Regions from separate parts of the Bermanella marisrubri genome, predicted to be linked through region 3. Evidence: predicted binding sites of a transcription regulator. Region 3 holds the regulator's gene; each other region holds the start of a gene.

Region 1 (3,283 bases), 1.4 Mb from region 3:
GAAACTGATCTGCTAGCTCGTTACGGTGGTGAGGAATTTGTGGTACTGCTGCCGGAAACCAAGCAAGAGGATGCGGTTAGTGTTGCGGAGAAAATCATCGAGGCGGTCGCGACCAGCCCATTTCATTTTCGCGGCAAGCGAGTGCAAATTACCATAAGCTGTGGTGTAGCCAGTTTTAAAAAAGGTTATCGACCCGAGCAAGTGTTTGACGCAGCCGATGCAGCCCTGTATCGAGCGAAAGAAAATGGGCGCAACCAGTATCAGCTGGGTGTACTGAAAGGCCTGCCCGGCGATCAAGCCGGACAGGATGACGTAGTAACTGAAGGTTAGAGAGCCTGTACTTTAGCGGCCATAGCGCGCTTGCAATGCTGCGATGCGCTTCTCCAGAGGCGGGTGGCTCATGAATAAACCACCCAGCGCATTTTTTAATTCACCGCTAATACCAAACGCTACCATCTCATCTGGCATGTCACTAGGTTGGCCATATTCTGCGCGCAAACGGGCTAATGCACTCACCATAGCCGCTGGACTGACTAACTCGGCACCGGCAATGTCCGCGCGATATTCCCGGCGACGACTGAACCAGAAAACAATAGTGCTGGCCAAAATACCCAAAATAACTTCGGCAAAGAAAGTAGCGATATAAAAACCTATGCCGTGGCCGTTCTCATTTTTAAATACAGCTCGGTCAATGAATGAGCCGATGATACGGGCAAAAAACATAACAAAGGCGTTCACCACACCCTGAATCAGCGTCAGGGTAACCATATCACCATTGGCAACGTGGCCAATTTCGTGACCTAAAACCGCTTCTACTTCTTCGCGCGTCATTTTGTTCAAAAGACCTGTACTCACTGCCACGAGCGAGTCATTGCGGTTCCAACCGGTGGCGAAGGCGTTGGCCTGCGGACTGGCAAACACCCCTACTTCTGGCATGCCGATACCGGCTTTTTCTGCCAGCTTGGCGACGGTACCCACTAGCCACTGCTCATCCGCATTGCTTGGTTGGTCAATGATGCGCACACCCATGCTGCGCTTGGCCATCCATTTCGATAGGAAAAGCGAAACAAATGAGCCCACCATGCCGAACACAAGGCAGAAAATCATCAAGTTGGTGTAATCCAAGCCTTGGGCCGTCATATAGCTGCCCACGCCAAGCAAGCTAAGGGTAATGCTAGCCACTGCCACGATGGCAATATTGGTGGCTAAGAAAAGCAAAATCCGCATGAGTGCAATCCTCAATGGTTAATAAACTTCCCCAATAATGGGGTAACAACCAAAAACTTCAATTGGTAAGAGCCTGCCAGGCAATAAAAAGTTTCCGGTTTCGTACTGATCAAAGCAGAACTGATATGCGTCATCAAAAGCAAACAAAAATGAGAATCTGTATCATTACTATTGTGTGCAACAGTCTGTTTCGATATTATCGGCAGCATCAGACTTTTTAACTATTCAGACCTCAATTTGAGTGGAGTAATTAATGAATAAAATCAAATTAGCAGTAGCGCTTTCAGCTGCAAGCCTATTGGCTGCATGTGGTAGCGATAGCGATGATAAAAACAATGGTGTGGATACCCCAACCACTTATGAATTCTTAAGCAAGGTTACCGAGGGTGAGTCTTCTGTTGTCTTTACTGGACAAGCGGCTCGTCAGTTGTTGATCAGCGAGCTTAAGAAATATTCAGGCTCTGATGAGTTTCAAGCATTGACTAACAAGCAGACTGCATTAGATAACCTCAATACTATCTATGCCAAGGGTGTTGACTCTGATGAAGTAAATAGCTTAATTGATTTTAACTTGTACGATGGAACGGGTGCGACCAGTGTGCCGGTGAGCGTTGAGGCTCCTCTTACACTAGAGCAAACAGACTACAGCGATGTCTTCTCTGTATCTGGCGCGAAAAACCTACAAGGCAAGCTAGCTGGCTGCGACAATGATTTGTCCATGAGTGAGTTTATTGGTTGGGAAATCGCACAGGGTGATATTCAGGACTGTGGTCAAGATGATGTAGCCGTAGAAGATGAAAACGACAAACCACATACTCTATTGCAAACGTGGTTTGACGAACTAGCCACTTTAGCTACGGACGGTAATGCAAATACCACAATTGTTAACGACCAAGGTCACGATCTACAACAATTAATTCAGAAATTCCTTTTTGGTGCGGTGACATATTCTCAAGCAGCACGCGACTATCTGAAAGCGGACAAAGGATTGCTTAAGCAAAACTCTGAAGGTGATAAAGCAGGTGCGAAAGACTATACGGCGCTAGAGCATCAATGGGATGAAGGTTTTGGCTACTTCGGCGCATCTCTTGATTACTTAAATAAAACTGATGCGGAAATTAAGGCATCTGCTGAAAGCGATGTAGATGGCAATGAATCTATCGATCTTTTGCGTGGTGAATATAACTATGGCCTTTCAGTTTACTCTGCCAAAGTGGATACCTACTCTGATGCGGATGACTTAAATCTAAGTGCTGATGCTATGGAAGCGTTTTTAGAAGGTCGCCAAATCATCCAAGACAACTTTGGTACAGATCCGGTTGAAGGCGAAGGCTATCATGTGCAACTTGTTGAGACTTCTGAGCGCGCGTTAGCGGCTATGGAAAAAACCATTGCCGGTGCAGCTATCCATTACATCAATTCTACTATCGATGATGTAACAAATTACGATGGAAGCGATATCGCAAGTCTTGCAAAACATTGGTCAGAATTAAAAGGCTTTGCATTAAGCTTGCAGTTTAGCCCAGTGGCGATTATTTCAGAAGCTGATCTAAAAGAGGTTCATGAGAAAATTGGTACTACGCCTAAAGCGAGCGCATCAGCAGCTAACGCAGAACAATTCATTGCAGATCTAGAAGCAGCTCGGACTATTTTAGTGGAAGCTTACGGATTTGATGCCGCAGTAGCTGCTACTTGGTAATGCAAATAAGAGTTATATAATACTCCTTTTCTTAAGGCCGTCTTTGACGGCCTTTTGTCGGTTAAGAGGTTATAAAATGCGTAATAAAATTGTGGGAATCAGTTTAGCGGTATTGGGTTTAACCGCCTGTGGAGGTTCCGACTCAGGTGGAACCGTATCCGATGCTTGTAACGAATTGAACAGTGAGTCATTTAGCTGCGATACCATGCTGAATGACTTGGTGGCAGAAGGTGTTCAGCCGCTAGCCACGGAATTTAAAACAGAACTGTTGGAACTGGATACAGCCGTGGATGCATACTGTGATGCTTCCGGTACCAAAGAATTAGCACAAACGGCCTGGTCCAATGCCATGGTACC
Region 2 (3,283 bases), 620 kb from region 3:
CCATTGTAAGGCTCGTTGTTTTTGGCTTTCGGTAATGGCCACATGCGATTACCCAAGGACGCCGCGCCATCAATACGTAAGGTGGCACCGCTCACAAACTTACTGCCTTCACTTAATAAAAAGCACACGGCACTACTGATTTCCGATTCGGTGCCCATACGCTTAAGCGGCACTGCATCCTCTAATTTAGGAATAATGGCTTTAAACGCACCGTCGTAGGTGTCCATACCGCTAGAAATAATCCAACCTGGAGCAATGGCATTCACACGCACGCCAGACTGGCCCCATTCATAGGCAGCCGTCTTAGTGAAATTATCCATGCCTGCGCGGGCCGCACCCGAGTGCCCCATGCCCGGCATACCGCCCCACATATCGGCAATGATATTGACGATGCTGCCGCCGGTTTTCACCATGCTCTGGTTATACACTTCGCGGGCGAATAAAAAACCACCTACAAGATTGGTGCGCATAACGGTTTCAAACCCTTTTTGATTGATGGCCGCCAATGGCGATGGATACTGACCGCCAGCATTATTGAGTAAGCCATGAACCGCACCGTTATCCGCCACAATGGCCTTCACCACGGCTTTCACGCTTTCTTCATCGCGGATATCACAGGCGTGGAAGCTAGCGTTGCCGCCGTCTTCTTGAATTTCTGCCGCGACCGTTTGCAACTTCTCTTCCTTTCGGCCAATCAGTACCACATGGGCCCCTAAGCTGGCTAGCTCGTGGGCACAGCAACGGCCAATACCACTGCCGCCGCCTGTCACTACATGGACCTGACCTGCAAACAAACTGTCTTTAAATACGCTGTTATAACCCATCTATGGCCACCCTATTCCTATGGCATACATCACTAATCAGTCTATAAATCACAACATACCAAGCAAGCGCTTGGTTTACAATGCAAAATGTTTCAGAAATAATGACCAAATACTCCAGCAAGGCCTTTTCGCTTAGGAAACGTGAATGAATTTAGACGCACTCGATACTGTTGATACCCGCGACCCCGTCCTTAAAGACTTAATCCATAAAGGCCAAGTCACCGATCCGCACTCGGCCAAGGGTAAACTGATGCGTGCTGCCGCCCACCTATTTAAGAGCAAAGGCTACGAGCGCACCACCGTGCGTGAACTGGGTGCTGCCGTGGGCATACAAAGCGGAAGCCTGTTCCACCACTTTAAAAGCAAAGAAGAAATCCTACTGGCCGTGATGGAAGAAACCATCATCATTAACATGGCCCGCATGAACGCCGCTTTAAGTGATAGCAAAGACGCTGGCGAAAAACTGCACGCATTAATTCGCTGCGAACTGGACAGCGTACACACAGATACCGGCGAAGCCATGAGCGTATTGGTATATGAATGGCGCAGCCTTTCGCCAGACAAGCAAAAGTACGTACTGCAATTGCGGGATGAATACGAAACCTTATGGCTCAATACCATCGAAGAATGTAAACAGCAGGGACTGATTCAGCACGACGCGTTTATTTTACGGCGATTATTAACCGGGGCCATTGGTTGGACCACCACCTGGTATCGCCCAGATGGTAATTTAAGTTTGGAAGACCTGGCAAAACAGACTTTATTGCTTGCTATTAAATAGTCAGCTATTAAATAGTCTGCTATCAAATAATTAGCGGTTAAGTAATCAAAGATCAATAAACATACAAACCAATCGCAACCGACTAACTAAAACAGCAATAAAAGCAGCAATAAAAGCAGCACAAAAGCAAAAGATATAAAGGCCCAGTATTTTGTAATTTACGATAAGACAAAAATGCGGGCCTTGTCTTAAATCAGGTTTTTAACCGACTACTCAAATAAATTTATTTAGCCTACCTAAGTTGATTTAGATCACTTCAGCCCTTTTCTCGTTTCTTACTATGGACGCATCTAATAAACGTGCAACATAAAGGAAACGAAGTATGTTGAAAAAAACCTTAGCCCCTTCTGTACTAGCCACTTCTATTGCATTGGCTTTTTCTACACCGGCCATGGCCTATGAAGCAGGTGATATTTTATTGCGTGTAGGTACAGCAACCGTCGCGCCAGAAAAAACTAGCGATGATATTGATCAAATAGCTGGCCAAGCAGTAGAAGCCAACGACAATACGCAACTGGGTATTTCTGGTACCTACATGATCACCGATCAACTCGGTGTTGAAGTATTAGGTGCGACGCCTTTTAGTCACGATATTGAAGCCAAAGCGGGAACGCTTGGAGCCGAAGGTGCTGCCATTGGTGAAATCAAACACCTACCACCCACCATTAGTGCGCAATACTACCCGATGGATAAAAACAGCAAGCTACAACCATACGTAGGTGCTGGCTTAAACATCACCGTATTCTTCGATGAAGAAACAGGCGCAGGTGCAGAAGGTTTAGGTTACGACGAATTGTCTTTAGATAACTCTGTTGGTCTTGCTGTACAAGCGGGTGTGGATTACGCATTTGATGAGAAGATGTTTGTTAACGCATCTGTTATGTATGCCAAGATCGGCACAGAAGCCACGCTAAGTGATAGCACAGGCACTGCTCCAGACCTAACCGTTAACTACGACCTAGACCCATTAGTCTATCGCGTTAACTTTGGCTACAAGTTTTAATAGCCCACTACAATAAAAACCCAACAAACGGTTGCAAGCGTTCATTGGGTTACCAGAAGTTCGACTGGATTGCCCGCCATAGTGCGGGCTTTTTTGGTTTTGGTTAAAAAATCTAAATTAACGGGACAAGAGAGACCAATACAATAAAATGTGCGGTGAATTTCAATAGTATTTTCAAGCTGACCTAGCGCCTTGCACAGCCGCCGGCAAAACTGGCGCGTAATTGCGACAGTAATTTAAGTGACAGTTTTGACGGTCGTTTGCTGCCACTTGTTATGAGCTGCCATCTATTTAAGCTGATCTGGGTGAAATGGGTATTTATCAATAAATTCGCACATCTTTTGAGCTAGGCGAACCATTCCAGTTACAAACTGATCATCAACTTCTATGGCCGCTAACATTAAATGAACTCTTATTGAGTTTGAAAGAAAGCATGTTTCAGCAACTTCTATATACATTTCTTTAGCAAGACCATGTTCAAATTGTCCATGGCAATATTCTTCGGCAGACCTTCCACCATGTATAAAACTCGAAAGCTCGGCGTACTCAGGAATTAATTTAAGAAGGTAATTATTGTCACCACCTAAACTTGATGGGTTACCCTTAAGATACCTAATTATACTCCGGTGCTTCCATTTTGAAGTTATTCTTCCAAGCTCTTTCTGGCTAATGTTC
Region 3 (3,283 bases):
AAAATTTGTTGAATTCGACCAGGATGCTCCTTGTCCCATTGTTCCAGCATGGCTTTAATATTCTGTCGCTGTAGGTTTTCTTGGGAGCCACAAAGGTTGCACGGAATAATTGGAAATTGTTTATATTCTGAGAAGGCCGCAATGTCCGATTCTTTACAATAAGCCATAGGTCGAATGACGATGTTGCGTTTATCGTCAGACAGCAGTTTTGGCGGCATAGCGGCTAGACGAGCACCATAAAACATATTGAGAAACATGGTTTCTACGATGTCGTCACGATGGTGACCCAAAGCGACTTTATTCGCACCGATATCCTCAGCAAAGCCATATAAGGTGCCACGTCTCAAACGTGAACATAAACCGCATGTAGTACGACCTTCGGGTACCTTTTCTTTTACGACAGAGTAGGTATCTCGGTTGACGATGTAGTATTCGATATCCAATGAGTCTAGGTATTCAGGTAGAACATGTTCTGGAAAGCCGGGTTGTTTTTGGTCAAGGTTGACCGCGACTAATTCGAACGAAACTGGGGCGCTTTTCTGCAAATTCTGCAGGATATCAAGCATGGTGTAGCTGTCTTTACCGCCGGATAGGCACACCATGATACGGTCACCGTCTTCGATCATATTGAAGTCTGCAATAGCTCGGCCAACTTCACGGCGCAAGCGTTTTTGCAGTTTATTGAATTCGGTTTTTTGCTTTTTTTCCGCCGGCGACGTTTCTGCATTTAAGGCAGTGGCGCTAGCATCAACAAATTGGACCATGATACGACTCGGTTTAACCTAGAACTAGGGCGCGGATTCTAACGTAAATCCGCGCGGGTTCCTACTCAGGTTTGTAACCCGCTGACAGACCTGGCCCATGGATGTTACGCGGCGCGGCAGTCCGCCTCTAGGAGGGGTTTAACCCGTTCCATGAAGCGTTCAACGCTAGCGTGAGGACGACTGTGAAAGTGGCGGCGCCAAAAGCGCGCTACTGAGTCTAGATCTCTTGCTTTGGGTATATCACTGGTCTTACGTTTATAGATCAACCAAGCAATAGCCGTGGCATAGCGAAGATTAGTCGCCAATTCTTGGTGAGGATTGGCTAGAAACTCATGTTGGCTTGCCAATCCTCGAACTTTACTTGCTAGCTCAGGGTTATTGACGAGATATTTATCCCAAACGTTGCGGTGGCATTTGGCACTTATTTGGTAAACGCCAATGCCTTTATGCTTACTGCCAATAAGGTGAAACCCCAGTTCTGATTCCATGGCAGCAGTAGCCATAAGAAGAAAACGGGCATCTTCGTTATCTTCGCCCAAGTATTTGAGGGTGGGGCGAATCACCAAGTGTATTAGCTCGCTGGGACAGATTCCCATGTCTTCCTTTCCTTTTAATGATTTTGTATCAGCGAGTTAGCATCTACTATCACGCAAAATCTCATGTTTCTGTTTTCTATACTGAACATTAGATGGAAACTGACAAAATGCAAAAAATACTTGCAATTTTATTTTTGCTTATAAAAGAGAGGGTTAGAGAGAAATGCGAGAATTAGTAAGACTAAAGTTGTAGGCACAGACCTATCCTTCACGACAGACCTGTGCAAAATCAGGTAAATAATCAGATGCTATGTTCACAGGACGCTTTAATATCAGGATTGCCGGCAAGCTTATTAAGGCCATGAATGTCCAAGAGTGTGACTTCTTTACCTTCCGTACTAATGAGCTCGCTCTTTTGCATACGGGTAAATATGCGGCTGACAGTTTCTACTGCAAGACCTAAATAGTTACTGATATCCACACGAGACATTGAGAGTCGGAAGGTCTTGGGTGAAAAACCACGGCGCTCGAAACGGCTACTTAGATCCAGTAGAAAATAAGCTAGGCGTTCGTCAGCGGTTTTTTTCGATAATTGCAGCATCATTTGCTGATCCTGACGAATTTCGCCACTCATATTACGCATCATTTGGCGACGTAACCCTGGAATTTCGTCACAAAGGCTGTCTAACTTGTCTAAAGGCAGTTCACAAACAGTCGTGGTTTCCAAGGCTTTTGCTGTCAGCGGGTAGCTTTCTTCGCTATAGCCAGATAGGCCCACGATTTCACTGGCTAGATGAAAGCCTGTGATCTGCTCTTCACCACTGGGCGCAACGGTGTAGCTCTTAATTGCCCCTGTACGAATGGCGTATACCGCTTTGAAATCGTCGCCTTGTTTAAACAGAGTTTCGCCTTTTTGCAGCGGACGACCACGTTTGATGATCTCGTCTAGTGCATCAAGATCTTCGTTATCTAGAGCAATCGGTAGGCAAAGCGAGCTTAGACTGCATGTACTGCAGTGGGGTTTACCAGCACCGCTTTTTGCCAGGGAAATAATGTTTTTATCAACTGCCATAAACAATCCTTCAATCTTGGCACGGTGCATGTTATTAGCACCTATAACCTAAATGTTGGGTAAAACCATTTGCTTAGTCAAGAGCAACAGTGCTTAACTTAGGCTGCAAACATGTGCAGTAAGAAGTTAGATTTGAGTCGACCATGTGGCATAGAGTGTCCACACTCCAAATCCTACCACAAAAGTACCAGACATTAACTTGACCCATGTCTTTGACTTCAACTTTGTAAGCTGTTGAGTTAACAGGGCAAAGCTAAAGAGGGCGGGTAAATTACCTAAGCCAAATACCATCATTAAGCTCGCACTTTTGACTGGATCAGCGGCTACTAAAGCCCAACTCAGAGTACTGTAGACTAAACCACAAGGCAGGAAACCCCAAACCATACCGAGTGGAATGGCTTGCTTTAATGAGTGTGTAGGGATAAGGCCTTTGCTGAGAGGTTGTAGTCGTCGCCAAAGGCCGCTGCCGGCACGCTCGATCCACGCAAGCATTTGAGTTTGTCCTGCTAGATAAAACCCCATCAAGATTAATAAGATCCCAGATATGGTTCGTAAAACTAGGCCGACATTACTGTGGCTTTCACTTAACCACAGTCCAATGATGCCTGCTGCAAAACCTAAAGCGCCATAGGTCAAGATTCTCCCTATATGGTACCCCAGCTGCAGTGTTGGCTTGGGTCCATTCATGGAAAGTGCGCCAACGATGCCGCCGCACATGCCCATACAGTGGACGCTACCCATGAGACCTAAAAGCCAAGCGGTCAGGAATGTAAGGGGTTCATTCATGATTACAAATTATTTGGTTTGAGAGGAATCTTTGTCTTGCTCAGCGCTTTCGGATAGTTCTTTCTCCGATGCGTTTTTGTCCTTTTTATTGGGGCCCTGATCTTCATCAAAGAGAATTCGGTGGG

What was found. The regulator FNR, encoded in region 3, switches genes on or off when oxygen is low (the NO sensors DNR and NnrR bind a similar motif). The targets are predictions, from matches to a motif close to TTGATNTANATCAA.
Positions count from the first base shown of each region.
Region 1: HF888_RS00040 (DUF4856 domain-containing protein) is a predicted target of FNR. The motif match lies at 1,348-1,361, and genes of this name have one in related genera.
Region 2: HF888_RS06850 (OmpW/AlkL family protein) is a predicted target of FNR. The motif match lies at 1,847-1,860, and genes of this name have one in related genera.

Region 1 is NZ_CP051183.1:10,076-13,358, reverse strand. It holds gene HF888_RS00050 (GGDEF domain-containing protein) at 1-330, shown strand, start outside; gene htpX (protease HtpX) at 343-1,227, opposite strand; gene HF888_RS00040 (DUF4856 domain-containing protein) at 1,481-2,926, shown strand; gene HF888_RS00035 (imelysin family protein) at 3,003-3,283, shown strand, end outside.
Region 2 is NZ_CP051183.1:1,481,180-1,484,462, reverse strand. It holds gene HF888_RS06860 (SDR family oxidoreductase) at 1-824, opposite strand, end outside; gene HF888_RS06855 (TetR/AcrR family transcriptional regulator) at 970-1,605, shown strand; gene HF888_RS06850 (OmpW/AlkL family protein) at 1,928-2,608, shown strand; gene HF888_RS06845 (DUF5677 domain-containing protein) at 2,896-3,283, opposite strand, start outside.
Region 3 is NZ_CP051183.1:2,098,796-2,102,078, reverse strand. It holds gene ttcA (tRNA 2-thiocytidine(32) synthetase TtcA) at 1-764, opposite strand, end outside; gene HF888_RS09765 (hypothetical protein) at 869-1,360, opposite strand; gene fnr (fumarate/nitrate reduction transcriptional regulator Fnr) at 1,602-2,372, opposite strand; gene HF888_RS09755 (sulfite exporter TauE/SafE family protein) at 2,499-3,158, opposite strand; gene ccoS (cbb3-type cytochrome oxidase assembly protein CcoS) at 3,168-3,283, opposite strand, start outside.